One region of the Rhizobium sp. BK456 genome, then DNA from elsewhere that is predicted to be linked to it. Evidence: predicted binding sites of a transcription regulator. Region 1 holds the regulator's gene; each other region holds the start of a gene.
What was found. The regulator LexA, encoded in region 1, represses DNA repair genes until DNA is damaged. The targets are predictions, from matches to a motif close to TGTTCNNNNTGTGTTCNG.

Region 1 (7,646 bases):
GGGCGGAGTTGGTGACGAAGAGATCGTCGCCGACGAGCTGGGTCTTCTTGCCTGTGAGGTCGGTCAGCGTCTTCCAGCCGTCCCAGTCGTCTTCAGCCATGCCGTCCTCGATCGAGATGATCGGGTACTTGGCGGCAAGTTCGGCCAGATATTCGGCCATGGCGCCCGATTCGAGCGTGCGGCCTTCACCTTCGAGGACGTATTTGCCGTCCTTGAAGAACTCCGTCGAGGCGCAATCGAGACCGAGGTAGATGTCCTCACCCGGCCTGTAGCCGGCTTTCTCGACCGACTTGACGATGAAATCGAGGGCTTCCGAAGCGCTCTTCAGGCCCGGTGCGAAACCGCCTTCATCGCCGACATTGGTGTTGTGGCCCTGGGCGGCCAGTTCCTTGCGGAGCGTGTGGAAGACTTCCGAACCCATACGCACGGCTTCGGCGATCGTATCGGCGCCGACCGGCAGGATCATGAATTCCTGGAAATCGATCGGATTGTCGGCATGGGCGCCGCCGTTGATGATGTTCATCATCGGCACCGGAAGCAGGCTCGCGGAAGCGCCGCCGACGTAGCGATAGAGCGGCAGGCCGGAGGCTTGGGCAGCAGCCTTAGCGACGGCCAGCGACACACCGAGGATAGCGTTGGCGCCGAGGCGCGACTTGTTCGGCGTGCCGTCGAGCTCGATCATGATGTTGTCGATCTGGATCTGGTTTTCGGCATCGATGCCGCCGATCGCGTCGAAGATCTCGGTATTGGCCGCATCGACCGCTTTCTGCACGCCCTTGCCGAGGTAGCGCTTGCCGCCGTCGCGCAGCTCGACCGCCTCATGGGCGCCGGTCGAAGCGCCCGAGGGAACGGCCGCGCGGCCCATGCTGCCGTCTTCGAGATAGACATCGACTTCGACGGTGGGGTTGCCACGGCTATCGAGAATTTCGCGGGCGATGATATCGGTGATTGCAGTCATGGGTTCTTCCTGCTCGGTGGGTGATCAATCGTTCGAAGCCTGTCATAATCGAAGGCGTGCAAATTACAATGGCACATTGCGGCACCCTCGACCTGCATGTCCGATCGTCGCTATAGCACGAACATGTCAGGCTTTTGACTGTCAGCCCTTGGCGACAGCGTCAAAGGCCAGCAGCTTTTCCAGAAGCCGCGGCATGTCCTTCAAATAGACCATGTTCGGGCCGTCGGACGGTGCGTTGTCGGGGTCCTGGTGGGTTTCGACGAAGACGCCGGCAATGCCGGTCGCCACCGCTGCGCGCGCCAGCGTTTCCACGAATTCCCGCTGACCGCCGGAGGAATCGCCCTGCCCGCCCGGCTGCGCCACGGAATGGGTCGCATCGAAGATAACGGGCGCGCCCATCGACGCCATGATAGGCAGCGAGCGCATGTCGGAAACCAGCGTGTTGTAGCCGAAGGAGGCGCCGCGTTCGCAGAGCAGCACGTTAGGATTGCCGCTGGCGTTGAGCTTCTTCAGGACGTTCTTCATGTCCCAGGGGGCGAGGAACTGGCCCTTCTTGACATTGACGGCACGGCCGGTCTCGGCGGCGGCGATCAGAAGGTCGGTCTGACGGCAGAGGAAGGCCGGGATCTGCAGGACATCGACCACCCTTGCCACTTCGGCGCATTGCTCGGCGGTATGAACGTCGGTGAGAACCGGAAAGCCGAATTCCTTCTTGAGATCGGCGAAGACCTGCATGCCTTTTTCAAGCCCGATGCCGCGCTCGGCCGACAGCGAGGTGCGGTTCGCCTTGTCGAAGGAGCTCTTGTAGACGAGGCCGATGCCGAGCTTGGCGCAGAGCTCCTTGAGCGTGCCGGCAACCATGAAAGCGTGGTCGCGGCTCTCCATCTGGCAGGGGCCGGCAATCAGCGACAGGCGGCCGGTATTGGAAAAGGTGACCTGGCCTGCGCCCTCGCCGATCCTGACTTCCGAATTCGTATCAGTGCTCATCATCTTTCCTCGAAGGCGAAAAGCGTGCCCTGCCCGGGCGCCGGCTTCACCAGAATGCGATTGTTCTTGCGCGTGTAGGTCACTCCGTTAGCAGCCAAATGCGCTTCTGTCACGGCAAGATCGGCGACGGTGAAGAGGATGGCCCGGCCGCGCAGGCCGCGGTCGGCGGATAAGACGGCAACCTCGAAATAGGCCTCCAGCCCCTCCGGCGTCATCAGGCTGATTTTCGCATTCGGCGCCGCGATATTGACGCCGAAACCGGTTTTCTCGACCGCCGACTGCGCCATGGCAAGGCTGACGAAACCGGCGTAGGCGGCGGCATCAGGCGCGCACAGCGCGATCTCGGCGATGCCGGTCACGCCATTGGCATGTGTCTCCAGCGCGCCGCGGTCGGCGGGCAATGGATTGATGCGCTGGCAGGTAAAGAGAAAGAAGTCCGGCGCAAGCAGATCCGCTGCAAAGGCCAGTTTGAAGCTGCCGACGCTTTCGGAACCGTCCGGCATCTTCATTGGCCGGCTGAACTCCAGCATCTCGCCGGCGCTCGATCCGCCGGCAGCGAAGTGCCGATGATCGTGGCCGGCATCCTCGGTGCCGAAAACCACCGCCGAAAGCCCCTCATCGCCGCAACGGAAGCGGAAGGCCCGGTTGCGGGCGGTGAAGACATTCCCTTGCCGCGCCGAGGCCTCGCTCTCCTCGACGCTGGCGATACCGAGCGGCTCCAGATAGGTCTTGTCGGCGAAGAAGACACAGGCATTCTCCGTTCCGAAGGGATGGCGGGCATCGGCGGCAACCGTGAAGCCGAGCTTGCCGAGCCGCTCGCGGGCCAGATCGATATTGACGACGGGCAGCACGACATGATCCAGCGGGTGCGGTTTGGCGGAACGCTCGTTCATCATATCCCTCCCTCAAACGATAAGAGATGTGCGACAGCACCACCCCCAATGCAAGACATGTGTGCCAATCCGGCGAATGAAAATAAAAATCTCAAAGAGTTGGCGGCAAGTTTTACGGAAATTTAGCTACTTGCAGAACACATATGGAACATATAGTGTCTGTTCTGGATTTGTTTCAATCAGGGGTCACACGCCGATGCTCACGCGCAAACAACAGGAGCTTCTCCTTTTCATTCATGAGCGCATGAAGGAATCCGGCGTTCCGCCATCTTTCGACGAGATGAAGGATGCCCTGGATCTGGCCTCCAAATCCGGCATTCATCGCCTGATTACAGCGCTCGAAGAACGCGGTTTCATTCGCCGCCTACCGAACCGCGCCAGGGCGCTCGAGGTCATCAAGCTTCCCGAAGCCTATAGTCCCAGCATCCAGCCCCGGCGCGGCTTTTCGCCGAGCGTCATCGAGGGCAGCCTCGGCAAGCCCCAGCCGGTCGCCGCCCCCGCGCCTGTAAAACCCGTCGCCGACAACGGCAACTCGGTCTCGGTGCCGGTCATGGGCCGAATCGCTGCCGGTGTTCCGATATCGGCAATCCAGAACAATACCCACGACATCGTCGTTCCCGCCGACATGCTCGGCTCCGGTGAACATTATGCGCTGGAGGTGAAGGGCGATTCGATGATCGACGCCGGCATCTTCGACGGCGACACGGTGATCATCCGCAACGGCAGCACCGCAAGCCCCGGCGACATCGTCGTTGCCCTCGTCGATGACGAGGAAGCGACGCTGAAGCGCTTCCGCCGCAAGGGCGCCTCGATCGCGCTTGAGGCGGCCAACCCGGCTTACGAGACCCGGATCTTTGGGCCCGACCGCGTCAAGGTGCAGGGCAAGCTCGTCGGCCTCATTCGCCGCTATCACTGACACTGGACAGGCCGGATTCGGTAAAACTGTTGCTGCGCCAGTCATAGGCGCGCTGGCGCATCCATGGCCGCGACAGCGTTTCGAATGCGGTTGCGACCTCCAGGCCGGTATCTGCGAAGCGCAGCTCGAGGGAACCGGTCTTGCGCAGCGTCTCACCGGTGAAGAGCGTCGCGCCTGAGCGGCAGCTGTTGAAACGCAGGCGGACCGGCGTCACGACGATATCGGCTGCATCGCAGGCCGGGCCGAGATAAGCGGCATTGTCGATGATGCTTACCACACGGCCATTGCCAAGCCTTGATATGCACCAGGCCTTTTTGACGCAGGAGAAGCGGTTTGTTTCACCGCCCGCGGCGGCCCCCCGCATCGCTGTCCTTGCTTCATTCTGTTGCTCGCGGGAAAGCCTGACGCGTCGGTCTTCCCCCTCCGGCGGGATAGCGGGGCCACCCAGCATCTTCGGCGGGTGATGCGTCGGCAGGACCAGCGCTCTTTGCCACTGGTCGAAGATGAAATCCGGCGGGTTTTCACGATTGGAAGCCATTGCCGCGGTCTCGACGAGCGCGACCAGACCGCCATCCTCCGAAATCACCAGATCCGGCGGCCGGGAAACCGGCAGAATCAACAGAATGAAGGTCGAAACGGCGAGGATTGCTGAGCCGGCATGGCGCAGCCGGGTGCGGAGCAGCGTCAGCAGCAGGAAGCCTGCCACGGCGATGGCGAAATACCAGGCGGGCAAGCGGCCGACGCCGATATCGCCGCCCCAGCCGGACACTGTCTTGGCGACCGCGATCACCAGATCAAGGCCGAAGCCGACCACCTTCCAGAGCGGAGCGTCCAGACCGAACGGCATGAGCAACATCGCCAGCAGCCCGGCCGGCATCACGATGAAGGAGATGATCGGCATCGTCGCGAGGTTTGCCGGCAGGCCGTAAGCGGTCAGGCGATGAAAATGTTCGATCGAAAACAGCGCCGTGGAAAAACCGCCGATCAGCGAAGTCAGGAAGACGCCGCCGAAGAAACCGGCGACCGCAACGAGCGGCCGGAAGACCGGCAGCCTCAGCAAAGCGTTTTCGCGAATGCGCCGCTCCTTCCACAACTGATAACCCGATACCAGCGCCAATGTCGCGGCAAAGGACATCTGGAAGCTCGGGCCCAGGACTTCGGAGGGCGAAATGGCGATGATGACGAGGGCCGAGAGCACGACATTGCGCAGGCTGATCGACGGCCGATCGAAGAAGACGGCAATCAGCATGATGGCCATCATGATAAAGGCGCGTTCAGCCGAGACCCCGAAGCCGGAGATCAGGTAGTAAGCGGTGACGGCGATGAGCGCGCCTGCTGCGGCGATCTTCTTGGTCGGATAGGCCTGGGCAGCACCTGGAAAGAGGCTGAGCAGCATCCGGAAGCCGACGAAGAAGATGCCGGCCGACAACGCCATGTTGAGGCCCGAGATCGCGACGATATGAGCAAGGCCGGACTGGCGCAGCGCCTCCGTCGTCGCATTCGAGATGGCGCGCCGCTCGTCGGTCACCAGAGCAGCGGCAAAAGCGCCCGTATCGCCGGGCAGGATCGATCGAATGCGATCGCCGATACCGCTGCGCAGCCGGTAAAGCCATTCGAGCATTGCTTCCGACGTCGACATTGCACCCTGCGGGCCCGCCCCCAAATCCCTCTCCGGAGCGCCATAGAAGAAGCCGTTGGCACCGATGCCGTCGAAATAGGCACTGAAGGAGAAATCGTTGAGTTCAGGCAGCGCTGGGCCTGCCGGAGGCGTCAGCCGCGCCCTGCCGGTGATGATGTCACCGATCTCGAAAGGCGTATCGGCGCCGCGGACGATCGCGGTGATGCGCCCCGGCCGCCGCTTCAGCTCCGGCGCCTCCGTGCCGGTGACGGCAAGGATGTAGCGCCAACGCCCACGTCCATCGCCTTCCCGCCGTTCGACACGGCCGGTCACCGTCGTCGTCACGGATGAATCGAGGATCACGGTCGAAGCCCTCCAGCTCTCGAATTGTGCTGAGAGCATGCCGCAGGCGAAAAGCGCCAACGCCAGGAAGCTGGCCTGCAGCACCGGCCGGCTGGGGCCGGCGACGAGAACCACGACCGCCGGCATCGCTAGGCAGAGAAGCGACGCGACGAGGGGAAAATCCCATGGCGCGAGAAACCAGAAGGCCGCCCCGGCGCCGAGGAAGACCGGCGAGAACAGCAGCAGTCGGCCATGGTCGGCCTCCTCGCCCAGCATGCGGATTCCGGCACGCAGCGATTGCGAGGCCGCGGCCGGCAGCCGGTGGCGCAACGGCATCGCGGACTGGGTCCTTGCCGACCGTTTCACCACCGCGGGCGCGGCAAAACCTGGGGAATCGGCCAGGCCGGCGCCCGCTTCCGGCCGCAATTCGACTGTCGTCAATTCCTCCATGCCCCGCCCAAGATCACCCGCGCCTGCGGGCAGAATGCAACCTTCAATCAAAACGAGCAAGAATAATCGATTGAAATATGAGCGAAAATCGCCACCGCCAAAAGAGCAGTCGAATCATTGGCTTCCGGTATGCGCGCAGCTCATCGCTGCAGTGCCTAAAAGGTGATGCCGCAATGCACAAAATGCCGTCACGGTAACTTGGCATTAGCTTCGCGATCATATAGCTATCGGTGAGGACGCTTAACCCCTATGGCGCTTTTATGGCGCCACCGCCATTTCGGAGGATCAGTATGACGGATCAAAGCGCTACAATAAAAATCGGTGACAAATCTGTCGACCTAGCCGTCAAGAACGGCACGATCGGCCCGAGCGTCATCGATATCGGTGCTCTCTATAAGAACACCGCTTCCTTCACTTACGATCCGGGTTTTACCTCGACCGCATCTTGTGAATCCAAGATCACCTACATCGACGGCGACGAAGGTGTGCTGCTGCACCGCGGCTATCCGATCGAGCAGCTGGCCGAGCATGGCGACTTCCTCGAAGTGTGCTACCTGCTTCTCTACGGTGAACTGCCGACCACCGCGCAGAAGAAGGATTTCGATTATCGCGTCACGCACCACACCATGGTGCACGAGCAGATGAGCCGCTTCTTCACCGGCTTCCGCCGCGATGCGCATCCGATGGCCGTCATGTGCGGCTGCGTCGGCGCCCTGTCGGCTTTCTATCACGACTCCACCGACATCACCGATCCGCACCAGCGCATGGTCGCCAGCCTGCGTATGATCGCCAAGATGCCGACGCTTGCCGCGATGGCCTACAAGTACCATATCGGCCAGCCTTTCGTTTATCCGAAGAACGATCTCGACTACGCCTCTAACTTCCTGCGCATGTGCTTTGCTGTGCCTTGCGAAGAATACGTGGTTAACCCGGTGCTCGCCCGCGCCATGGACCGCATCTTCATCCTGCATGCTGATCATGAACAGAACGCCTCGACCTCGACCGTCCGTCTCGCCGGCTCGTCGGGCGCCAACCCGTTCGCCTGCATCGCGGCCGGCATCGCCTGCCTCTGGGGCCCGGCCCATGGCGGCGCCAACGAAGCAGCGCTCAACATGCTGAATGAGATCGGCTCGGTCGACCACATTCCGGAATATATTGCCCGCGCCAAGGACAAGAACGATCCGTTCCGCCTGATGGGCTTCGGTCACCGCGTCTACAAGAACTACGATCCGCGTGCCAAGATCATGCAGAAGACGACGCATGAAGTGCTCGGCGAACTCGGCATCAAGGATGATCCGTTGCTCGAGGTGGCGATGGAGCTGGAGCGCATCGCGCTCACCGACGAATATTTCATCGAAAAGAAGCTCTATCCGAACATCGACTTCTATTCCGGCATCACGCTGAAGGCGCTGGGCTTCCCCACGACCATGTTCACCGTGCTCTTCGCGCTTGCCCGCACCGTCGGCTGGATCGCCCAGTGGA
Region 2 (7,646 bases), on a different contig from region 1:
TCGCCGAGATGAACGCCGCCTGGGAAGCCTGGATCGATCCGGCCAATCCGCCGGCCCGCGCCACCAGCGAAGCCAAGCTCGCAGCGCCGAAATACAAGGTCGAGTTCATCGTCACGGCCGCGATCGACTGATCGTCGCCGCAGCACTGCATCAAAGCCGGTAGGTGCGTGAGCTCACGGACTTACCGGCTTTTTGTTTGCGCAATTTCCGAGAGCGTGCGTGTCGGCGTGATCGCCTCGGGATCGAGTTTAACTTCGATGATTGCCGGCTTGCCGCTTTCGCGCGCCCGCTCGAAGGCCGCGGCGAATTGCTCGGTGCTTTCCACCGTTTCGCCATGGCCGCCATAGGCGCGGGCAAGGGCTGCGAAGTCGGGGTTGGTCAGGTCGGTGCTGCTGACGCGGCCGGGATATTCGCGCTCCTGATGCATGCGGATCGTGCCGTAGATGCCGTTGTTGACCACGACCGATATGATCGGCAGGCCGTAGCGGATGGCAGTGGCGAACTCCTGGCCGTGCATCAGGAAACAGCCGTCGCCGGCAAAGCAGATGACCTCGCGCTCTGGAAAGAGCCGCTTGGCGGCGACGGCGGCGGGCAGGCCGTAACCCATCGAGCCTGAGGTGGGCGCGGCCTGGGTGTTGAAGCGGCGGAAACGATGGAAGCGGTGCAGCCACGTGGCGTAGTTGCCGGCGCCGTTGGTGAAGATCGTCTCCGGCCCGGTATTGGCTTCCAGCCACTCCATGATCGGCCCCATATGGACGGCGCCCGGACCTGTCGCCGGCGGTTTCGACCAGGTGAGATAGGCCTGGTGCATGCGCTGCGTGCGCTCCGCCCAATGCGGCTCGGCCGGCGCTTCCAGATCGGCAAGGGCCGCGACGAAATCGGCAGGTGCGGCGCAGATGGGGAGATCCGGGCGGTAGATGCGGCCCAGTTCGGACGCATCGGGATAGACGTGAATCAGCGATTGCTGGGGGTAGGGGAGATCGATCAGCGTATAGGACGAAGACGGCATTTCCGACATGCGGGCGCCGAGCAGGATCAGCAGGTCGCTCTCCTTGATCTCCTTTGCCAGCGCCGGATTGATGCCTATGCCGACATCGCCGGCATAGGAGGGGTGGAGATGATCGAACAGCATCTGCCGGCGGAAGGAACAGCCGACCGGCAATTGGAACCGTTCGGCGAAGATTGCAAAATCGGCGACGGCATCGGCATCCCAGCGCGTGCCGCCGACGATCACCATCGGCCGCTCGGCTTTGAGCAGTCTCAGATAGAGATCGTCGATCTGGCGGCGGCCGGGATGGGCCTCGACGCTGACATAACGCTTGGCGCGGGGCGCTTCGACTTCGTCGCGCAGCATATCCTCCGGCAGCGTCAGCACCACGGGGCCGGGGCGGCCGGAGGTTGCGATCGCAAAGGCGCGGGTGACGAACTCGGGAATGCGGGCGGCATCGTCGATCTCGCCCACCCATTTGGCGAATTCGGTGAAGGCGCGGCGGAATTCGACCTCCTGGAAAGCCTCACGCTCGCGTGCTTCACGCTGCACCTGGCCGATGAAGAGGATCATCGGGATCGAATCCTGCTTTGATATATGCAGACCGGCAGACGCGTTGGTGGCGCCGGGGCCGCGGGTGACCATGCAGATGCCGGGTTCGCCGGTCAGCCGGCCCCAGCAATCGGCCATCATCGCCGCGCCGCCTTCCTGGCGGCAGACGATCACATCGATGTCGCTGTCGCGTAGCGCATCGAGAACGGCAAGGAAGCTCTCGCCGGGCACGCAGGACAGACGCTTGACGCCGTTCGCCTTCAGCGCCTCGACGATTAGTTCCCCGCCAGTCTTCTTCATGACAATGCCTTCTTCATGACGATGCCTTCCTCTCGCGCTCGGCGAGTTCCGCCAGAATCTCTTCGGTGTGTTCGCCGAGACGCGGGCTCGGCCTGCTATAGTGCAGCGGCGTTTCCGACAGCACTACCGGCGTCCTGACTCCGGGGATGACTGTACCGGCGCGATCGGCAAGATCGATGCGCAGGCCGCGGGCTTCTACCTGCGGATCGGCAAACATTTCCTCGATCGTGTTGATCGGGCCGGCGGGAACTCCATTCTCCTCGCAGGCCTTCAACAAATCCGCCTTGCGCCATTTTAGCGTCTCGGTGGAGACGAGACGGCGGACTTCGCCGCGATTGGCGACGCGGGCCTTGTTGGTGGCGTAACGCCCGTCGCCGGCGATCGCATCCAGGCCGAGGATGGCGCAGAGGCGGCGGAACTGGCCGTCATTGCCGATGGCAAGAATGAGAAAACCGTCCGCCGCTGGCACGACCTCATAGGGCGAGATATTCGGATGGGCATTGCCGAGGCGGGTGGGGGCGGCCCCGGAAACCAAGTAGTTCATGTTCTGATTGGCGAGAACGGCCGATTGCACGTCGAGCAGGGCCATGTCGACGAGCTGGCCTTCGCCCGACTTGAGCGCGTGGATCAGGGCGGCCTCGATCGCCGAGACGGCATAGATGCCGGTGAAGATATCGGCGATGGCAACGCCGGCCTTCATCGGCTGGCCGTCCGGCTCGCCGGTGATCGACATGAAGCCGGACATGCCCTGGACGATGTAATCATAGCCGGCGAGGCTGGCATAGGGGCCGGTCTGACCGAAGCCGGTGATCGAGCAATAAACGAGCTTCGGGTTGACCTTGCGCAGGCTGTCGTAATCGAGCCCGTATTTGACGAGACCGCCGAGCTTGAAGTTCTCGATCACCACATCGGCTGACGCAACCAGGCGGCGGACGAGATCCTGACCTTCGGCGCTCTTCAGATCGGCGGTGACGGAGCGTTTGCCGCGATTGGTGGCGTGGTAGTAGGCGGCCGAGAGATTTTCGCCGTCCGCGCCTTCGACGAAGGGCGGCCCCCATTGGCGGGTATCGTCGCCGCCGTCGGGGTTTTCTACCTTGATGACGTCGGCGCCGAGATCGGCAAGCATCTGGCCGGCCCAGGGGCCGGCCAGCACGCGGGCAAGCTCGATCACCCGGATGCCTGCAAGCGGCGGCTTTTTCGTGGTCTGCGTCATATTCCCTCGTCGGTCTTTACGGCGCCAGCGTCGCCTCAGATGTATCGGATAGAGGCCTTGAAGCAAAGCGGCGCTCGCGCCAGAGGATGTACAAGCCCGATGCCGTGATGATGGCGATGCCGAGCCATTTGACCGCGTCCGGGAAGTCGCCGAAAACCAGCCAGGCGAAGATCGTCGCTGAGACGATTTCAAAATATTGCAGCGGCGCCAGCGTCGAGGCGGGTGCGGCGCGATAGGCATAGACGCCGAAGATGCCCGCAATTGCGGCCATGGCGCCGACACCGGCGACGTAGAACCAGGCGCTGCCTTCGGGCACGACGGGATCGAAGAGATCAGAGCCGCTTCCATCGCCGATAAAAAGCAGGACGGCGCAGAAGATGAGGCCCCAGATGCCCATCTGGAACTGCATCGCCCAGGGATCTTCCCGGTGCGAGAGGACGCGGGTCATCAGCACGAAGATCGCGATGCAAAGCGCACTGAGGACGGGCAGGAGGGCGATATAGCCGACTTCCTGGAAACTCGGCTGGATGATCAGCATCGCCCCGAAGAAGCCGGCGCCACAGGCGGTATAGCGCCGCCAGCCGATCGTCTCCTTCAGGAAGATGCCGCCGAGGATGGTCACCATGATCGGCTCGACGAAGAAGATCGCAATCGCGTCGGCAACCGCCATGTATTTCAGCGTGGTGACGAAAGAGATCATCGAGACGGTGATGATCAAGCCGCGGATGGCATGGAACAGGCTCTGGCGCCACGAGAAATCGGCAAAGCTGCGCCGCCATATGACGATCGGCAGCATGCAGAGCGCCTGCACGACGAAGCGGCCGGCGGTAACCTCGGCGGAGGGGATGGTGACGACGGCAAGCTTGGCGAAAATATCGATCAGCGGCGAAAACATCACCGAAAGAAACATCAGCGCGAGCCCTGTCGTCACCTCGGAGGCTGAGGAAACGGGGCGGGCGGAGGTGCTGCTCATGACGGAATCTCTCTGGCTCAGGATCTTGCCGTTTGGAATCTGGCGAGGGCCTCGTCGCACCAGTCCGCAAAGGCGGCGGTTGCAGCATCCGCGCCGATCTCGTTCAGCGTTTCGTGCCGCATGTCCTGATATATCTCAGTGCTGATACGAGAGAAGCCGCAGGCTTTCAAATGGTTTGACAGCCAGAGCACGGCTTTTCCGCGCTCGGTTGCCGGGTCTTCTCCGCCGCCTACCAGATGGATCGGCAGGTCGCGCGGCAGCCGATCCAGATGGAGCTTCTGCGGGGCGCGAAACGTCATTTCGAAGAGATCGAGCCAGAGCGAGACCGAGGCGTCGAAGCCGCAGAGCGGATCGGCGACATATTTGTCGACTTCACCGGGAAGGCGCGACAGCCAGTCGAACTCGGTGCGGCGGCCCGCAATCGATTTCCCCCAGGCGGCGAAGGTGAGCTTCGGCAACAGGCCGCTCGGCACGTCGGAGCCCTTCAGCATGCGTTCGGCAAGCAGGATCGCCTGGGCGGCGCGGCCGGCAAGGCCGACGGCGAAATTCGAATTCCAGACGGCGACGGCGTTAAAATCGGCCGGCGCCGTGACGGCGGCATTAAGGGCGATCAGGCCCCCCATCGAATGGCCGAAGAGGATTACCGGCAGGCCGGGATGGCGCATGGCCGCGTGAGCGCGCATGGCAAGGACGTCGCCGATCACCCTGTCGACGCCGCCTCGCCGGGCGAAGCGGCCGACCGGCGCGTCGGGCGCCGTTGTCTCGCCGTGGCCGCGATGATCATGGGCATAAACATGATAGCCGCGCGCCGCCATCGCCTCGGCAAAGGCGCGATAGCGTTTCGAATGTTCGGCGAGACCGTGCGATATCAACAGGATGCCGCGTGCCGGGCCGACGGCCTCATCATGGTGATAGGCGAGCGACGCCCCCGTCGAAGCGAGCCTTTGTGTTTCAGAAAACATCGGGATCCTCCTTGCGGCAACAGACCAGATCACCGCCCAAAAGCAACATCGGTTCCGGGTTTATCCGATAACAAATTGCGTTCCTGCTGCGATTCAGGGTTGCGGGTCTTCGATCTTCGTGCTTATTTGTTCCTGTATTGTTCTTTTTTGGGGGTTGAAATGAGCAGCATGCAGTTGCGTACCTTGACGTTCGCCGTATCGATGGTTCTTGCTGGCGCCGCCGTGGCGCAGGAGGCTAGTGGGCGCACCCGTTTTATTCTTTCGGCGAGCTGGCAGCCGGCCTTTTGCCAGACGAATCAGAAGAAGGCCGAATGCGCAAGCCAGACCGGCGAGCGCGCCGATGCGACGAATTTTTCGCTGCACGGGCTCTGGCCGATGCGGCAGGATTATTGCGGCGTGAGCGCCGAGCAGAAAGCGGCCGACAAGGACGGCAAGTGGGACACGCTGCCGGCGGTTACGCTGTCGGCCGAGACGCAGGCGGCGCTGGCAAAGGCGATGCCCGGCACACAATCCGGCCTGGAACGACATGAATGGGTAAAGCACGGCACCTGCACGAAAATGAGCGCCGAGGATTATTTCGGCGTCGGCGTGCACCTCGTCGGCGCGCTCAACACCTCGGCCGTGCGCGATCTCTTCGCCGCCAATATCGGCAAGCCGGTCAAGGCTGAGGCGATCAAGGCGGCTTTCGACAAGAGCTTCGGGCCGGGTGCCGGCGAACGCGTCAAAATGAGCTGCCGTCGGGCCGGCAATGTCAAGATGATCAGCGGGTTGACCATCGGGCTTTCGGAAGCCGCCGGGGCGGCGTCGGCGAAGAGCACCGGGCTTGGCGATCTGATCCAGGGCGCGGGAAAAACGACGTTCGGCTGCGACGAGGGCGTCGTCGACGCAGCGGGCTTCTGACCGGAAATCCTGCGTAAACCGGGTTTCGGCGTTGCCCGAAGGCGCTGTTTCGCCTACATAGCGGCACAATCGAAGTTTCCCGCCCGGAGCAGCGCAGCATGGCACGTCAGTTCATCTATCATATGTCCGGCCTCAACAAGGCCTATGGCAACAAGAAGATCTTGGAGAACATCCACCTTTCCTTCTACCCGGATGCCAAGATCGGTATTCTCGGGCCAAACGGCGCCGGTAAATCCACTGTGCTGCGCATCATCGCCGGCCAAGACAAGGAATATACCGGCGAAGCCTGGCTCGCCGAAGGAGCGACGGTCGGCTACCTCGAGCAGGAGCCGCATATCGATCCCAACAAGACGGTGTTCGAAAACGTCATGGAAGGCGTTGCCTCGAAGACGGCCGTGCTCGAACGCTACAATGAACTGATGATGAACTATTCCGACGAGACGGCGGAAGAGGGAGCCAAGCTTCAAGACATCATCGACAGCCAGAACCTCTGGGATCTGGAAAGCCAGGTCGAGATGGCGATGGAAGCCTTGCGCTGCCCGCCGCGCGACGCCGATGTCACCAGCCTGTCCGGCGGCGAGCGCCGCCGTATCGCGCTCTGCCGGCTACTGCTGTCGCAGCCGGACCTGCTGCTACTCGACGAACCGACCAACCACCTGGACGCCGAGACGATCGCCTGGCTCGAAAAGCATCTGCGCGACTATCCGGGCGCCGTGATGATGATCACCCACGATCGCTACTTCCTGGACAACGTCACTGGCTGGATCCTCGAACTCGACCGCGGCCGCGGCATTCCCTACGAAGGCAATTACTCGGCCTACCTGCTCGCCAAGGCCAAGCGCATGCAGCAGGAAAACCGGGAAGAGGCCGGCCGCCAGAAGGCGATCAGCCGCGAACAGGAATGGATCGCCTCCAGCCCGAAGGCTCGTCAGGCCAAGTCCAAGGCGCGTATCAAGTCCTATGAACAGCTGGTGGAGGCGGCCGAAAAGCAGCGTCCCGGCGATGCGCAGATCATCATCCCGGTCAGCGAGCGCTTGGGACAGGTGGTCATCGAGATGGAAGGCATCACCAAGGGCTTCGAGGGCCGCACGCTGATCAACGACCTGTCGATCAAGCTGCCGCCGGGCGGCATCGTCGGCATTATCGGCCCGAACGGCGCCGGCAAGACGACGCTGTTCCGTATGATCACCGGCCAGGAAAGGCCGGATGCGGGATCGATCCGCATCGGTGAGACCGTCCATCTTGGTTATGTCGACCAGAGCCGCGACGCACTCGACGGCAGCAAGACCGTCTGGGAGGAAATCTCTGGCGGCGCCGAAGTCATCAAGCTCGGCAAGTTCGATATGAACTCCAGAGCCTATTGCGGCGCATTCAACTTCAAGGGCGGCGATCAGCAGCAAAAGGTCGGCAATCTCTCGGGCGGCCAGCGCAACCGCGTTCACCTTGCCAAAATGCTCAAGGCCGGCGGCAACGTGCTGCTGCTCGACGAACCGACCAACGACCTCGATACGGAAACCCTGGGTGCGCTCGAAAGCGCGCTTGAGGCGTTTGCCGGATGCGCCATCATCATCAGCCACGATCGCATGTTCCTCGACCGCCTGGCGACGCACATCCTGGCTTTCGAAGGCGAAGGCCATGTCGAATGGTTCGAAGGCAATTTCGAGGATTATGAGCAGGACAAGGTGCGTCGTCTTGGTCCCGATGCCCTCAATCCGGGCAGCCAGGCCCATAAGCGCCTGACGCGCTGATTGCAGCCGT
Region 3 (7,646 bases), 140 kb from region 1:
TTTCGTCATGTCGTCCTCCCCATTCGCAGCCGCTCAGGCTGCGTTGATCTGTTTCGCCATGTCAACGAGGGTCCATCCTGGCCGAGAAGGGTTCGGCCGGCGACCCGTTTCCTGAAACCCGAAGGCGCTATAAAGCGCGATATTCCGCTCCATGAGCGCATTCGTATAAAGCCGGATCTGCGGCTGCGCCCATTCGCGCGCTTTGGCTTCTAGCCAATGGAGTATCGCCAACCCATGCCCGCCACCCTGAAAGGTCGGTGACACCGCGATGCTGAACAGCAAGAGGTGATCCGAATGCCGCTCGACGACCACCAGGCCGGCCGTTTCGCCGCCGACCTCGCGCAGCCAGACCTCGCCGCGTTCGATTCGCGGCGTATAGTCTTCCGTCACCGGGATCGGCGGAGCGCCGAAGAGCTCGGTATACGGCCGATAGGCGGCTGCCGTCAGCGTCGCGACCCTTTCCAGATCATCGGGCGACGCCGGCCTCATCGTCATTCCGCCGCAACCGCCTTCTTCGCCGGCCGCCGTTCCAGCAATTCCTTGAGGAACTGCCCGGTGTAGGAGCGCTTTTCCTTGACGATCGCCTCGGGCGTGCCGAAAGCCACGATCTCGCCGCCGCCATCGCCGCCCTCGGGGCCGAAATCGAGCACCCAGTCGGCCGTCTTGATCACCTCGAGATTGTGCTCGATTACCACAACAGAATTGCCCTGGTTGACCAGTTCGTGCAGCATTTCGAGCAGCTTGGCGACGTCGTGGAAATGCAGGCCGGTCGTCGGTTCGTCTAGAATGTAGAGCGTGCGTCCCGTCGAGCGCTTCGACAATTCCTTAGCGAGCTTGACGCGTTGCGCCTCGCCGCCGGAAAGCGTGTTCGCCTGCTGGCCGACCTTGATGTAACCGAGGCCGACATCCTTCAGCGCCTGCAGCTTGTCGCGCACTGCCGGCACCGCCGCGAAGAAATCGACGCCTTCCTCTACCGTCATGTCGAGTACGTCGGCGATCGACTTCTGCTTGAAAGTGACGTCGAGCGTCTCGCGATTGTATCGTTTTCCGTGGCAGACGTCGCAGGTGACGTAGACATCGGGCAGGAAGTGCATTTCGATCTTGATGACGCCGTCGCCCTGGCAGGCCTCGCAGCGTCCGCCCTTGACGTTGAAGGAGAAGCGGCCCGGCTGGTAGCCGCGTGCTTTTGCTTCCGGCAGGCCGGCGAACCAGTCGCGGATCGGCGTGAAGGCGCCGGTATAGGTCGCCGGGTTCGAGCGCGGCGTGCGGCCGATCGGCGACTGATCGATATCGATCACCTTGTCGATATGCTCGAAGCCGTCGATGCGGTCGTGGTCGGCGGGGTTTTCGCGTGCGCCCATGACGCGGCGTGCTGCCGATTTATAGAGCGTCTCGATCAGGAAGGTGGATTTGCCGCCGCCGGAAACCCCGGTCACTGCCGTGAACACCCCGAGCGGGATTGCCGCCGTGACGTTCTTCAGATTGTTGCCGCGCGCCCCGACTACCTTGATCTCGCGGCCCTTTTTCTGCTTGCGGCGCTCGTGGGGTACGGGAACGCCGAGTTCGCCGGACAGATATTTGCCGGTCAGCGACTTCGGATTATCCATGATGTCCTGCGGCGTGCCGTGGGCGATGACCTGGCCGCCGTGAATGCCGGCGGCCGGGCCGATATCGACGACGTCGTCGGCCGTCATGATCGCGTCCTCGTCATGTTCGACGACGATGACGGTGTTGCCGATGTCGCGCAGGTGCTTCAGCGTGTCGAGCAGCCGGGCATTGTCGCGCTGATGCAGGCCGATCGACGGCTCGTCGAGCACGTAGAGGACACCCGTCAGCCCCGAGCCGATCTGCGAGGCCAACCGGATACGCTGGCTTTCGCCGCCCGACAGCGTGCCGGAATTGCGCGACAGGCTCAGATATTCCAGGCCGACATCGTTGAGGAAGCGCAGCCGGTCGCGGATTTCCTTGAGGATGCGCACGGCGATTTCGTTCTGCTTGGCGTTGAAGCTTGCCGGCAGTGTCTCGAACCAGTCGCGGGCGACGCGGATCGACATACCGGTCACTTCGCCGATATGCAGCGTGTCGATCTTCACCGCCAGGGCCTCTGGCTTCAGGCGGAAGCCGTTGCAGGACGGGCAGGGGGCCGCCGACATGAAGCGCTCGATGTCTTCGCGCGCCCAGGCGGAATCGGTCTCCTTCCAGCGGCGCTCGAGATTGGTGATGATGCCCTCGAAATTCTTCTGCGTCGTATAGGAGCGGGCGCCATCGGCATAATGGAATTCGATCTTGTCCTCAGTGCCGTTGAGAATGACGTCTTTGGCCTCGTCGGAAAGATCGTTCCAGCGGGTGCCGAGCTTGAAGCCGTAATGTTTGCCGAGCGCCTCCAGCGTCTGGTTGTAATAGGGTGAGGTCGACTTGGCCCAAGGGGCGATCGCGCCGTCACGCAGCGTCCGTTCGGGCTCGGGCACGATCAGATCCGGATCGATCTTCTGCTGGGCGCCGAGGCCGTCGCAGGTCGGGCAGGCGCCGAAGGGATTGTTGAACGAGAACAGCCTGGGCTCGATCTCGGGAATGGTGAAGCCGGAAACCGGGCAGGCAAATTTCTCCGAAAACAGCACGCGCTCATGCGTCTCGTTCAGCGACTTGTTGGCCGAGCCGCCGGCCGAGGTCTCTTCCGGCGGCAGCGGCTTGTCGGCAAATTCGGCAACTGCCAGCCCGTCAGCGAGCTTCAGGCAGGTCTCCAGGCTGTCGGCCAGGCGGGCGGAGACATCCGAACGCACGACGATACGGTCGACCACCACGTCGATGTCGTGCTTATATTTCTTGTCGAGTACCGGCGCCTCAGCGATCTCGTAGAACTGCCCGTCGACCTTGACGCGCTGGAAGCCCTTCTTCATCAGCTCCGCCAGTTCCTTCTTGTATTCGCCCTTGCGCCCGCGCACGAGCGGCGCAAGAATATAAAGACGGGTGCCCTCACCGAAATCGAGGATGCGGTCGACCATCTGGCTGACGGTCTGGCTCTCGATCGGCAGGCCGGTCGCCGGCGAATAGGGAACGCCGACGCGGGCAAAGAGAAGGCGCATATAGTCGTAAATCTCGGTGACGGTGCCGACCGTCGAGCGCGGGTTGCGCGAGGTGGTCTTCTGCTCGATCGAGATCGCCGGCGACAGCCCGTCGATCTGGTCGACGTCGGGCTTCTGCATCATTTCGAGGAACTGCCGGGCATAGGCCGACAGGCTCTCGACATAACGGCGCTGGCCCTCGGCATAGATCGTGTCGAAGGCAAGCGAGGACTTGCCGGAGCCCGAAAGCCCGGTCATGACGATCAGCTTGTTGCGCGGCAGATCGAGATCGATGCCCTTGAGATTGTGCTCGCGCGCGCCGCGGATGGAGATCGTCTTCAGTTCGCTCATCGTCTCAGCTTGGTCCTTTGGGATAACAGCCCTTATTTAGTGATGCCGACCGGCGAGTCGAGGCTGAATGTCCGCAACACCGAAGGTTTTCGATTCTGTTGACACGATCATAAGGATAAACTAGAACAAATAAAGAACAAAATTCCTGATGGATGCATGCGGCGTTCTGATGGATAAACATGTGGATTAAATGCCGCCCATGCGCATCGGCGGTCCGTGATGGTTTAAGGTGCGCCGATCGATTGAAACGCCGCCGGGCAGGGCGGCAGGCAGGGTGAAAAGCATGGCTGGTAGCGTAAACAAGGTAATTCTGATTGGAAACGTCGGTGCGGACCCCGAAATCCGCCGCACGCAGGATGGCCGGCCGATCGCCAATCTCCGTATCGCGACCTCGGAGACCTGGCGTGACCGCAATTCCGGCGAGCGCCGTGAAAAGACCGAATGGCACACGGTCGTCGTCTTCAACGAAGGCCTTTGCAAGGTCGTCGAGCAATATGTGAAGAAGGGCGCCAAGCTCTATATCGAAGGCCAGCTGCAGACCCGCAAATGGCAGGACCAGCAGGGCCAGGACCGCTACTCGACGGAAGTGGTGCTGCAGGGCTTCGGTTCGACCCTGACCATGCTCGACGGCCGCGGCGAAGGCGGCGGTGCAAGCTCCGGCGGCGGCCGAGGCAGCAGCAACAATGATTATGGCGATGACTACGGCGCCCCGGCTCCCTCTTCATCGCCGAGCCGCGGCGGTGGCGGCGGTAATTTCTCGCGCGATCTCGACGACGACATCCCGTTCTGATCAACCGCTTTCCCGGCTCTGTAGACTATCCGAGAGCATGATGCCTTTGATGGCGTCATGCTTTTTTTCTTTGGTTTGCACCGTTCAGTGCGGTGTCGCGCTGATCAGATTGAGCGCCGCCTTTGCGCCGTCGACGACGAATTGCACCGCTAGGGCGGCGAGGATGACGCCGAGGAGCCGCGTCAGGATCGCCCGGCCGGTGACGCCGAGGAAGCGGTCGAGCCTTTCGGCAATCAGCAGCATGAGGAAGGTCAGCAGCAGATTGGCGGCGATGACGGCGATGAACTGGGCTTTTTCGACGGAGGTCGGCAGCGTGCCGGCAAGCAGGATCGTCGCCGAGATCGCGCCCGGGCCGGCGATCAGCGGCAAGGCGAGGGGAAAAACGGCGATATTTTCGATATGATCCTTGGTGACGGCAGCTTCGGTGGCCTTCTCCTTGCGCTCCTGCCGCCGCTCGAACACCATCTCGAAGGCGATCCAGAAGAGCAGCAGCCCGCCGGCGATGCGGAAGGCGCCGATCGAGATCCCGAGCACGCCGAGCACGCTCGCGCCGAACAGCGCGAAGACGGCAAGGATGATGAAGGCGATGGTCGAGCCGCGCAGCGCCACCTGCGTGCGCTGGGCGCGGCTCATGCCGGTCGTCAGCCCCAGGAAGATCGGTGCGAGCCCCGGCGGATCGATGGTGACGATGAGCGTCGTGAAGGCGTTGATCAATTGGTCGGCGCTTGCCATCGTCCCTCGAAAACCCCATATAGCCGCATGGTTTTTATGCGTGGTTTTTGTGATTGTGAAGCGGCGATTCCGATTTGGCAAATATCCCGCGGCGGCCCGCGGCGGATTTGTCCGGTGCGGCCGCGCTACTTGCATGTTTTACCCTCTTTAAGCCGCAAAAGCCTGTTCAAAACGCCCCGTGAAATTGGCGCGGGAACAGGCTTTCCGCTATAAATCTTCAAGTGATTCTAGAAGAGATCGTGATCTGTTTTGACTGAGCAAACACCCCCCGGCGGCGGGAAGCTCCCGCCAGGCATCGAGCCCATTTCCATCATGGAGGAAATGCAGCGGTCGTATCTCGATTACGCCATGAGCGTCATCGTCAGCCGCGCGCTGCCCGACGTGCGCGACGGCCTGAAGCCCGTGCACCGGCGCATCCTTTACGGCATGTCTGAGCTCGGCATCGACTGGAACAAGAAATACGTCAAATGCGCCCGCGTCACCGGTGACGTGATGGGTAAATACCATCCGCATGGCAATTCGGCGATCTACGATGCGCTGGCCCGCATGGCCCAGCCCTGGTCGCTGCGTCTGCCGCTGATCGATGGCCAGGGCAATTTCGGCTCGGTCGACGGTGATCCGCCGGCGGCTGAACGTTACACCGAATGCCGCCTCGAAAAGGCAGCCCATTCGCTGCTCGACGATCTCGACAAGGAAACCGTCGATTTCCGCGACAACTACGACGGCACGCTTTCCGAGCCGGTCGTGGTGCCCGCCAAGTTCCCGAACCTGCTCGTCAACGGCGCCGGCGGCATCGCCGTCGGCATGGCGACCAATATTCCGCCGCATAACCTGTCGGAAGTCATCGACGGCTGTATCGCGCTGATCAACGATCCGGCTATCGAACTGCCGGACCTGATGCAGATCATTCCCGGCCCCGACTTCCCGACGGGTGCGAAGATCCTCGGCCGTGCCGGCATTCGCTCGGCCTATGAGACCGGCCGCGGTTCGGTCATCATGCGTGGTGTCGCGGCCATCGAGCCGATGCGCGGCGACCGCGAGCAGATCATCATCACCGAGATCCCCTACCAGGTGAACAAGGCGACGATGATCGAGAAGATGGCCGAGCTGGTGCGCGACAAGCGCATCGAAGGCATCTCCGACCTGCGCGACGAATCCGACCGTCAGGGGTATCGCGTCGTCGTCGAATTGAAGCGCGACGCCAATGCCGAGGTCATCCTCAACCAGCTTTATCGCTATACGCCGCTGCAGACGTCCTTCGGCTGCAACATGGTGGCGCTGAACGGCGGCAAGCCTGAGCAGCTGACCCTGCTCGACATGCTGCGCGCCTTCGTCTCCTTCCGCGAGGAAGTCGTTAGCCGGAGAACGAAATTTCTGCTGCGCAAGGCGCGAGATCGCGCCCATGTGTTGGTCGGTCTCGCCATTGCCGTCGCCAATATCGATGAAGTCATCCGCGTCATCCGTCAGGCGCCCGATCCGCAGTCGGCCCGCGAAGAACTGATGACCCGCCGTTGGCCGGCCGAAGATGTCGAAAGCCTGATCCGTCTGATCGACGATCCGCGCCATCGCATCAACGAGGACCTGACCTACAACCTGTCCGAAGAGCAGGCCCGCGCCATCCTCGAACTGCGCCTTGCCCGTCTGACGGCCCTTGGCCGCGACGAAATCGGCGACGAACTCAACAAGATCGGCGAGGAAATCAAGGATTACCTCGATATTCTCTCCTCGCGCGTCCGCATCCAGAGCATCGTCAAGGATGAGCTCACTGCCGTGCGTGACGAATTCGGCACGCCGCGCCGCACCGAGATCGTCGATGGCGGCCTCGAAATGGACGACGAGGATCTGATTGCCCGCGAGGACATGGTCGTCACCGTCTCGCATCTCGGCTATATCAAGCGCGTGCCGCTGACCACCTATCGCGCCCAGCGCCGCGGCGGCAAGGGCCGCTCCGGTATGACCACTCGCGACGAGGATTTCGTTAGCCGGCTATTCGTGGTCAACACCCACACTCCGGTCCTGTTCTTCTCCTCGCGCGGCATCGTCTACAAGGAAAAGGTCTGGCGCCTGCCGATCGGCACGCCGACCTCGCGCGGCAAGGCACTGATCAACATGCTGCCGCTCGCCCCCGGCGAGCGCATCACCACCATTCTACCCTTGCCCGAGGACGAGGAGAGCTGGGACAATCTCGACGTCATGTTCTCGACGACGCGCGGTACGGTTCGCCGTAACAAGCTGTCGGACTTCGTCCAGGTCAACCGCAACGGCAAGATCGCCATGAAGCTCGAGGAGGAGGGCGACGAAATCCTCTCCGTCGAGACCTGCACGGAAAATGACGACGTGCTGCTGACGACGGCGCTCGGCCAGTGCATCCGCTTCTCGGTCGACGACGTCCGCGTCTTTGCCGGCCGCAATTCGATCGGCGTGCGCGGCATCAGCCTTGCCGGCGGCGACCGCATCATCTCGATGACCATCGTCCGCCATGTCAACGCCGAGCCGTGGGAGCGCGCCGCCTATCTGAAGCGCGCCGCCAACGACCGCCGCCTGACGACAGGTGAGGCCGAGGAGATCGCGCTGGTCGGCGAGGAAGTCACCGAAGAGGGACAGCTCTCCGACGAGCGTTATGAGGAGCTGAAGCAGCTCGAGCAATTCGTGCTCACCGTCTCCGAAAAGGGCTTCGGCAAGCGTTCGTCGTCCTACGATTTCCGCATCTC
Region 4 (7,646 bases), on a different contig from region 1:
CAGCACGAAATCCGGATTTTCGGAGCCGTCTTCATTATAACGGGCTTCGGCGAAAAGTCCGGTGCCGAGGCCAGTGCGCTTGATGGTCTTCAGATAATCCTTCGGAATGATCATGTCGGTATCGATGTTGACGACCGGCAGCGGCGCAGCAACGCCCGTGAGCTTCACGAATTTATCCATGACCCATGCTCCATTTCAGCAATCTACTTTCCTGAATTTGCATCTAGTCCAGTTTTCCGCCGAAATGAAGGAGAATCTTTGGAAAAGGCAGCCACGCGACGTTTCGCGCGGCCTGCCCTCTGCATATGTGCCGTCACTTGGTCGGTGCGTTCAGGCCCCAGAGGACACCGAACGGGTCGCGAAGCTGGCCGTAACGGTCGCCCCAGAACATCAGTTCGACCGACATGACGACTTCGGCGCCGGCAGCGACGGCGCGATCCCACCAGAAATCGATATCGTCGATAACCAGCTGGATTGCGAAGCCTTCATGGCCTTTGAAGGGATGGCCGTATTCGGGATAGGCATCCGACAGCATGAGGGAGCTGCCGTTGATGTAGAGATGCACATGCATCGTCCGGCCGCTCTCGTCGACCGGTACGATATAGGCTTCTTCGGCGCCGAAAGCTTTTTTGTAGAATTCCGCGGCTTTCACAGCGCCGCCGACCGTCAGATAGGGCAGCAGGCCATTCTTGACCGGCGGCATCTTGACCGGATTGTTTTCCGTCGCATCCATGCTCTTCCTCCATTCGTTTTGAAGCGCCGGCAGAATGCTCGGCTGCTTCTAAGACGTATGATGGAAGCATGATGCGACAGTGTCAGTCAGGTTTTTTAAGCGTGAGCCATTCAGAGATCGATGATCGTGCCGCGGCCGTCGTTCCAGATGCGCATTTCGCGTTGGCCATTGTTTGCCTTGGCGCGCACCGGAGCGGGCTTCATCTTCATCGATAGCGCACGTCCGACCATCAGCACGGTCAGGATACCGCCGACGGCAAGCGTCACCGAGAAGGTGAAAAGCAGCATGGCCACGAAAACGGTGGCGCCGGCAAGCATGAAGAAGATGGAGCGAATGTTCTGCATGGGTTTTAGACCTTTCTTCGGAAAGGAATGTGGTCCTTCTTTTTCCTCTCTGCAAGGCAAGCATGGCTTTTTGTTGTCTTGCCGGGCTTTGCGAAGCTTGGCACTAATGATCGATGAGCCAAACCATCCCTCGCCGTTCGTTAAATCTGCGCCGCTCGGTGCTGAGCGTGCCCTCCATTAATCTCCGGGCGCTCGAAAAAAGCCATTCGCTTGATTGCGATACGGTTATTTTCGATCTGGAGGATTCCGTCTCGCCCGAGAAGAAGGGGCAAGCGCGGGAAAATCTGCGCGCCTTTTTTGCCGGCCCGCCGCTTGAGGGCAAGGAGAGGATCATCCGCATCAATTCTTTGTCATCCGAATTCGGGCCGGCGGACCTGGATCTGGTCAAGGCGCTTTTGCCCGACGCCGTTCTGCTTCCCAAGGTCGACGGACCTCGGGATATCACCGATATGGGCGATCTGCTCGCCGATTCAGATGCGCCGGAGGAACTGCGCATCTGGGCGATGATCGAGACGCCGCGCGGCGTGCTGAATGCCGGAGCGATCGCCGAATCCGGCCGCACGCCGGGGTCGCGGCTCGATTGCCTCGTCGTCGGGCTCAATGATCTGCGCAAGGAAACAGGCGTCCTGCCGCAGCCGGGACGAACCTATCTCGTGCCGTGGCTGATGCAGGTCGTCCTGGCGGTCAGCGCCTACGGGCTCGATGCGATCGACAGCGTCTTCAACGATTTCAGGGACGAGCAGGGTTTCGATGCCGAATGCCTGCAGGGCCGGGCCATGGGCTTTGCCGGCAAGATGCTGATCCATCCGACCCAGATCGAGGCCGCCAATCGGCATTTCGGCCCGGATCCGGCAGCGATTGCGGAAGCGGAGGCGATCATCGCCGCCTTTGCCGATCCGGCTTCCCAGGGGCTGAATGTCATCAATTCAGGCGGGCGGATGATCGAACGGCTGCATCTTGTCCAAGCCGAGGCTCTGGTTCATAAAGCTCGCCTGATTTCTGCAAGAAAGCCCGCCTGATGAAACTCTACCGCTTCCTGACCGGTCCCGACGACGCTTCCTTCTGCCACAAGGTCACCGCCGCCCTCAACAAGGGCTGGTCGCTGGAGGGCTCGCCGACCTATGCCTTCAATGCCGCAACCGGCGCGATGCAGTGCGGCCAGGCCGTCGTCAAGACGGTCGAAGGCAAGGATTATCATCCCGAGATAAAGCTCTCCGAGCAATAACGCGTCCTGCCGGAAGCACGGCTTCAGCTCTTTGTTTGTGCACGTCGTTATCCCGGAACTGCTGCACACTTTCCGGGCGACATGTATTACAGCGCCGCGCGTCTTCAGACGCGCAAAGGACGCTGTAACAGTTTGAATCTACGCATCGTGCTATCCGAAAATCGATTCCGATTTTCGGGCCGATGCGCTAGCGCTCGGCGGCTTCCTCGGCGCTTGCCTCGATCCGCTCCATATCGTCGTCGCTCAGCCCGAAATGGTGGCCGATCTCGTGGATCAGGACGTGGGTGATGATATCGCCGAGCGTCTCGTCGTTCTCGGCCCAGTAATCGAGAATGGGGCGCCGGTAGAGGCGGATGCGGTTCGGCATCTCGCCGGTTTCCAGCGTGAAACGTTCGGAAATACCCCTGCCCTCGAAAAGACCGAGAAGATCGAAAGGGGTTTCCAGCGCCATGTCCTCGAAAACATCGTCATCGGGGAAATCTTCGATCTCGATCGTAAGGTTGGTCGTCAGCTGGCGAAATTCATCCGGCAGATGGCTATAGGCCTCCATGGCCAGCGACTCGAAGGTGCTGATCGTCGGCGCATGGCGGTCCCGCCAATCATCGCTCTGGTCTATGCGGGCCATGAATATTCCTTCCTTTGCGGGCCCATATAGAACCTTTATCGCCGATTTTCGAGTGCGGAATCAAAGGCAGGAATAAATTCATAGAAAATGGCCGTTGACTCTTCATTAGCTCTCTGGAATCTATAAGAACATAACAGGAACAAGACGGATTGGAGAACGCCATGGCGCAGCACGCCCTGGCGCGCGAGCGGCTTTTTGCGCTCCGCGAAACCATCGCCAAACTGGAGGGGAAGCCCGCGCCGGCGCTTGCGGCAGCGGAGCGGGAAGCCTTGGCAGAGGGGGGAAAGACAGCTCGGAGATGCAGTCTGCCGCCGCTGGCGTTTGGGGTGGAGTGTCTTGACGAGGCGCTGGAAGGCGGCCTGCCCCTCGATGCGATCACCGAATTCCGCTCCGCTCTGTCGCGTGATGCCGGTGCGGCAAGCGGGCTGGCGATGGCTGTCGCCGCGCGACTGCAGAAGCAGGAAGCAGATGCCGGCAGGCTTCTGCCGCTGCTCTGGATCGGCGATGCCGTCGGCACGCTGGAGGCCGGTCGTCCCTATGCTCCCGGGCTGCGGGATTTCGGGCTGAGCCCGGAGCGGTTTCTCCATGCGGCGCCGCGCAAGCTGGACGAGGCGCTCTGGCTGGTGGAAACCGCGTTGGAAAGCGCTGCCTTCTCGGCCGTCATCTTCGAAGTGCGCGGCAATCCCGCCCATTTCGGCCTGACCGAAAGCCGCAGGCTCAGTCTTCGGGCGCGTGCTGCCCGCCGTCCGCTCTTTCTTGTCCGCCAGGCCGGGGCGGAGGAGGCAAGCAGTGCGGCCTTCCGTCTGCATGTCGAACCGGGTCCATCCGCTCTGCGGCCGTTGCCGGGGGAATCGAAGCTTTCCGGCAGCATCGGCAATCCGATTTTCCGTCTCACGCTGGAGAAGGGCCGTAATCCGGCCCCGCTCTGCTTTTTTCTGGAGTGGAACCCCCATGAACGCGAATTTCTCCCTCTCGCCGAGCCAAACCACGTTCGTCCTCCAGGCGAGCCGTCAGCGTATTCTGGCGCTCAGCTTTCCGCATCTGCCAACGGACCGCATCGCCCGCAGGCGATGGGGGCTCTCCTGGCGTTCGACAGGGCGTCCTGAGGCACCGCCTATCGTCTGTTCCGGCAAGCTCAACAATGCCATGCGGCTGACGGCGCTGGACGAGTTGGCAGAGCGGCTGGGGCTGAAAAAGGATCAGGGCGTTGCCGAAGCGCGCGCCATGTACCCAACGCTCGAGGTCGCCGAAGACGATCCGGCAGCCGACCGCCGGTTGCTGGAGGCCATTGCCGACTGGTGCGACCGTTATACGCCGCTGGTGGCGTTCGACGGCAAGGACGGTCTGTTTCTCGACATTAGCGGCTGCGCCCATCTCTTCGGCGGGGAAAAGGCGCTTCTCAAGGATGTGCTGTCGCGGCTTTTTCATATGGGGATCGATGCGCGTGGCGCCATCTCATCCTCACCAGGCCTTTCCTGGGCCGCGTCGCGCTTCGGGCAAGGCAGCGTGATCGAAGACGAGGAGGCGGAGCAGGTGCTGATGTCCTTGCCGGTTGCAGCCTTGCGGCTGGAAGGACAAACCGTCGATGCGCTGAGGAAGCTTGGCCTGAAATATGTCGGCGACGTCATCGATGCACCGCGCGCGCCGCTGACCCGCCGGTTCGGCGCAGGACTGCTTCTGCGTCTCGACCAGGCGCTGGGACGCGAGGAGGAGCCGGTCTCGCCGCGGCGTCCGGTCGCCAGCCTCTCGGCCGAAAGCCGCCTGATCGAGCCGATCGGCACGGAAGAACAGATCCTTGCCGTCACCCGGCAGGTCGCCATATCGCTGCAGCCGTCGCTGGAGACGCGGGGGATTGGCGGGCGGGTGTTCGAACTGATGCTGTTCCGCGTCGACGGCAGGGTTTTTCGTATCGCCGTCGGCGCTTCGCAGCCGCTTCGCGAACCAAAATTCATTGCCGGGCTTTTTTCCGAGCGATTGCAGGCGGTTTATGACGATCTCGATGCCGGCTATGGTTTCGAAATCCTGCGGTTGAATGTGTTGCGGCATGATCCCTTCAATGAGGCGCAGGGTGATTTCGAGGGCGACCGTCAGGGAGAGATCTCGCTTTCTGTTTTCGTCGACCGGGTCTCGGCCCGGCTGGGTGCGGATTGCCTGCAAAGCTTCCAGCTCCGCGAGAGCCATGTGCCGGAACGCGCCGTCATCACCGTTCCCGTGATGGATCGTCTTCCCAAGCGGATGGCGGCGCAGGATATCCAGCTTCCTTTCCGCCAAGAGCGCCCGCTGCGGCTCTTCGCCACGCCGGAGCCGGTCGAGATCATGCTTGCCGAAGTGCCCGATGGTCCGCCGCAGATTTTCCGCTGGCGGCGCTTGCAGCATCAGGTGGCAAGAAGCGAAGGGCCGGAACGGATCGCCATGGAATGGTGGATCGATGGGGATGACGCCGAGGCGCGCGACTATTTTCGCATCGAGGACGAGACCGGACATCGCTTCTGGATCTATCGTCGCGGTTTTTATGGCCGCGAACTCGATCCTCGCTGGTTCATGCACGGTGTGTTTGCATGAAGAGCGGGTCCGCATTTTTCGAGATCGGCGTGAGAACGAATTTTTCGTTTCTCGAAGGCGCCTCCGGTCCGGAAGAGATGGTCGTGCAGGCCGCTCATCTCAGGCTCGGCGGTCTCGGCATTGCGGATCGGAATTCGGTTGCCGGCGTGGTCAGGGCGCATGCGCAGGCGCTGCAGCTCGAAGAGAGATACAGGAACAGAGAGGCGATCTTGGCCAAGGCGGAGAAGGAAGGGAAACGGGAAGAGATTCTCGAGCCCATCCGGATTCAGCCGGGCGCCCGCCTGGTCTTTTCAGATGACACGCCGGATATCCTCGCCTACCCACGCAATCGGCGGGGCTGGGCAAATCTCTGCCGTCTTCTCAGCGCCGGCAATCTGAAGGAAGAAGCGGTCAAGGGGAACTGCATCCTGACGGAAGCGGAGCTGATGGAATGGGGGGACGAGATGATGCTCGCACTGGTTCCCGATCGCACCCTTATCGATCATCAGGAGGGCCAGTCGGCGCTGGAAGATTATCTGGAACGGTTTCGCAGACGGTTCCGCAAGGATTTCTTTATGGCGCTGGCGCCAGCCTATGACGGCCGCGACAGGCAGGTCTTTGCGGTGCTTGCCATGCTTGCGGCGCGCAATCGCGTGCCGCTGATTGCGACCAATCAGCCGCTTTACCACCATCCCGAACGCCGGCCGCTTTCGGATGTGGTGATTGCGATCCGGGAGCATGTGCAGATCGCGCAAGCCGGATACCTGCTGGCGCCGAATGCCGAGCGCTACCTCAAGGATTCACGTGAAATGGTCCGGATCTTCCGGGACTATCCTGGTGCGATCGAAAATACCCAGGTCTTCTTCGGCAAACTGACCTTTTCGCTGAAGGAGTTGGAGCATAATTATCCGCCTGAAAACGATCCCGGCGAAACGCCGCAGGAGACGCTCGAGAGGCTGACGCGGGCGGGAGCCGCAAGGCGCTATCCCGAGGGTATCCCGGCCAAGGTGGCGAAGCAGATCGATTATGAGCTAAAACTCATCGGCGATAAGAACTATGCCTCCTATTTCCTGACGGTTCACAGGATCATCCATCACGCCCGTTATGACCTCAAGGTCCTGTGCCAAGGGCGCGGATCGGCGGCAAATTCGGTCATCTGCTATTGCCTCGAAATTACGGAAGTCGATCCTCAAAAGAGCACGCTGCTCTTCGACCGTTTCATTTCGATGGATCGTGACGAACCGCCGGATATCGATGTCGATTTCGAGCACGATCGGCGCGAAGAGGTCATCCAGTTCATCTACAGAACCTACAAGAGAGAACATGCCGGGCTGACGGCTGGGGTGACCACCTACCGGACCCGCTCGGCCGGCCGCGAAGTCGCCAAGGCCTTCGGCTTGTCGGAGGATGTCCAGTCGGCGATCAGCAGCCTCGTCTGGGGCTGGTCGGAGGACAATCTTTCCGAGCGGGATGCAAAGGCGGCCGGTCTCGACATCAAGGATCCGGTCACCAGGAACGTGCTGAAATATGCCTCCGAGCTTCTCGGCTTCCCCCGCCATCTCACCCAGCATGTCGGCGGTTTCGTCATCACGCGGGATCGGCTCGACGAGGTCGTGCCGATCATGAAGACGGCGATGCCGGATCGGTACATGATCGAATGGGACAAGGACGATCTCGACAACGTCAAGATCCTCAAGGTGGATGTGCTGGCGCTCGGCATGCTGACCTGCCTGCGGAAGGGTTTTTCGCTGCTCGAACGGCATTACGGTGTGAAGAAGACGCTGGCAGATCTCGGCAACAGGGAACATGGGGACGAAGGCAGGCCGGTTTACGAGATGATGGGCCGGGCCGATACGCTTGGCGTCTTCCAGATCGAGAGCCGGGCGCAGATGAGCATGCTGCCGCGCCTCAAGCCGAAGCTGTTCTACGACCTCGTCATCGAGGTGGCCATTGTCCGGCCTGGACCGATCCAGGGCGATATGGTGCATCCCTATCTGAAGCGCCGAGAGCAGCGGGCCAAGAATATCCCGATCGAATATCCAAGCAAGGAGCTGGAAGCGGTTCTCGAAAGAACTCTCGGCGTGCCGCTGTTTCAGGAACAGGCGATGCAGATCGCGATTACTGCTGCAGGCTTCAAACCGGCAGAGGCCGACAAGCTTCGCAGAGCGATGGCGACAT

Region 2: FHX03_RS09070 (ribonuclease T2 family protein) is a predicted target of LexA. The motif match lies at 5,116-5,133, and genes of this name have one in related genera.
Region 3: uvrA (excinuclease ABC subunit UvrA) is a predicted target of LexA. The motif match lies at 3,535-3,552, and genes of this name have one in related genera.
Region 4: FHX03_RS34565 (ImuA family protein) is a predicted target of LexA. The motif match lies at 3,052-3,069, and genes of this name have one in related genera.

Annotation. Positions count from the first base shown of each region.
Region 1 is NZ_JACIAO010000003.1:277,358-285,003, forward strand. It holds gene eno (phosphopyruvate hydratase) at 1-958, opposite strand, end outside; gene kdsA (3-deoxy-8-phosphooctulonate synthase) at 1,100-1,945, opposite strand; gene FHX03_RS10950 (VOC family protein) at 1,945-2,838, opposite strand; gene lexA (transcriptional repressor LexA) at 3,035-3,754, shown strand; gene FHX03_RS10960 (ComEC/Rec2 family competence protein) at 3,735-6,164, opposite strand; gene gltA (citrate synthase) at 6,455-7,646, shown strand, end outside.
Region 2 is NZ_JACIAO010000002.1:571,928-579,573, forward strand. It holds gene FHX03_RS09045 (RidA family protein) at 1-131, shown strand, start outside; gene FHX03_RS09050 (thiamine pyrophosphate-binding protein) at 182-1,840, opposite strand; gene FHX03_RS09055 (CaiB/BaiF CoA transferase family protein) at 1,854-3,053, opposite strand; gene FHX03_RS09060 (DMT family transporter) at 3,070-4,026, opposite strand; gene FHX03_RS09065 (alpha/beta fold hydrolase) at 4,044-4,988, opposite strand; gene FHX03_RS09070 (ribonuclease T2 family protein) at 5,148-5,888, shown strand; gene ettA (energy-dependent translational throttle protein EttA) at 5,987-7,636, shown strand.
Region 3 is NZ_JACIAO010000003.1:132,766-140,411, reverse strand. It holds gene FHX03_RS10285 (DUF72 domain-containing protein) at 1-9, opposite strand, end outside; gene FHX03_RS10280 (GNAT family N-acetyltransferase) at 34-495, opposite strand; gene uvrA (excinuclease ABC subunit UvrA) at 492-3,413, opposite strand; gene FHX03_RS10270 (single-stranded DNA-binding protein) at 3,697-4,203, shown strand; gene FHX03_RS10265 (MarC family protein) at 4,288-4,935, opposite strand; gene gyrA (DNA gyrase subunit A) at 5,185-7,646, shown strand, end outside.
Region 4 is NZ_JACIAO010000008.1:28,928-36,573, forward strand. It holds gene leuD (3-isopropylmalate dehydratase small subunit) at 1-180, opposite strand, end outside; gene FHX03_RS21795 (VOC family protein) at 314-733, opposite strand; gene FHX03_RS21800 (hypothetical protein) at 844-1,077, opposite strand; gene FHX03_RS21805 (HpcH/HpaI aldolase/citrate lyase family protein) at 1,191-2,096, shown strand; gene FHX03_RS21810 (DUF1737 domain-containing protein) at 2,096-2,302, shown strand; gene FHX03_RS21815 (metallopeptidase family protein) at 2,490-2,927, opposite strand; gene FHX03_RS34565 (ImuA family protein) at 3,089-4,033, shown strand; gene FHX03_RS21820 (DNA polymerase Y family protein) at 4,044-5,489, shown strand; gene FHX03_RS21825 (error-prone DNA polymerase) at 5,486-7,646, shown strand, end outside.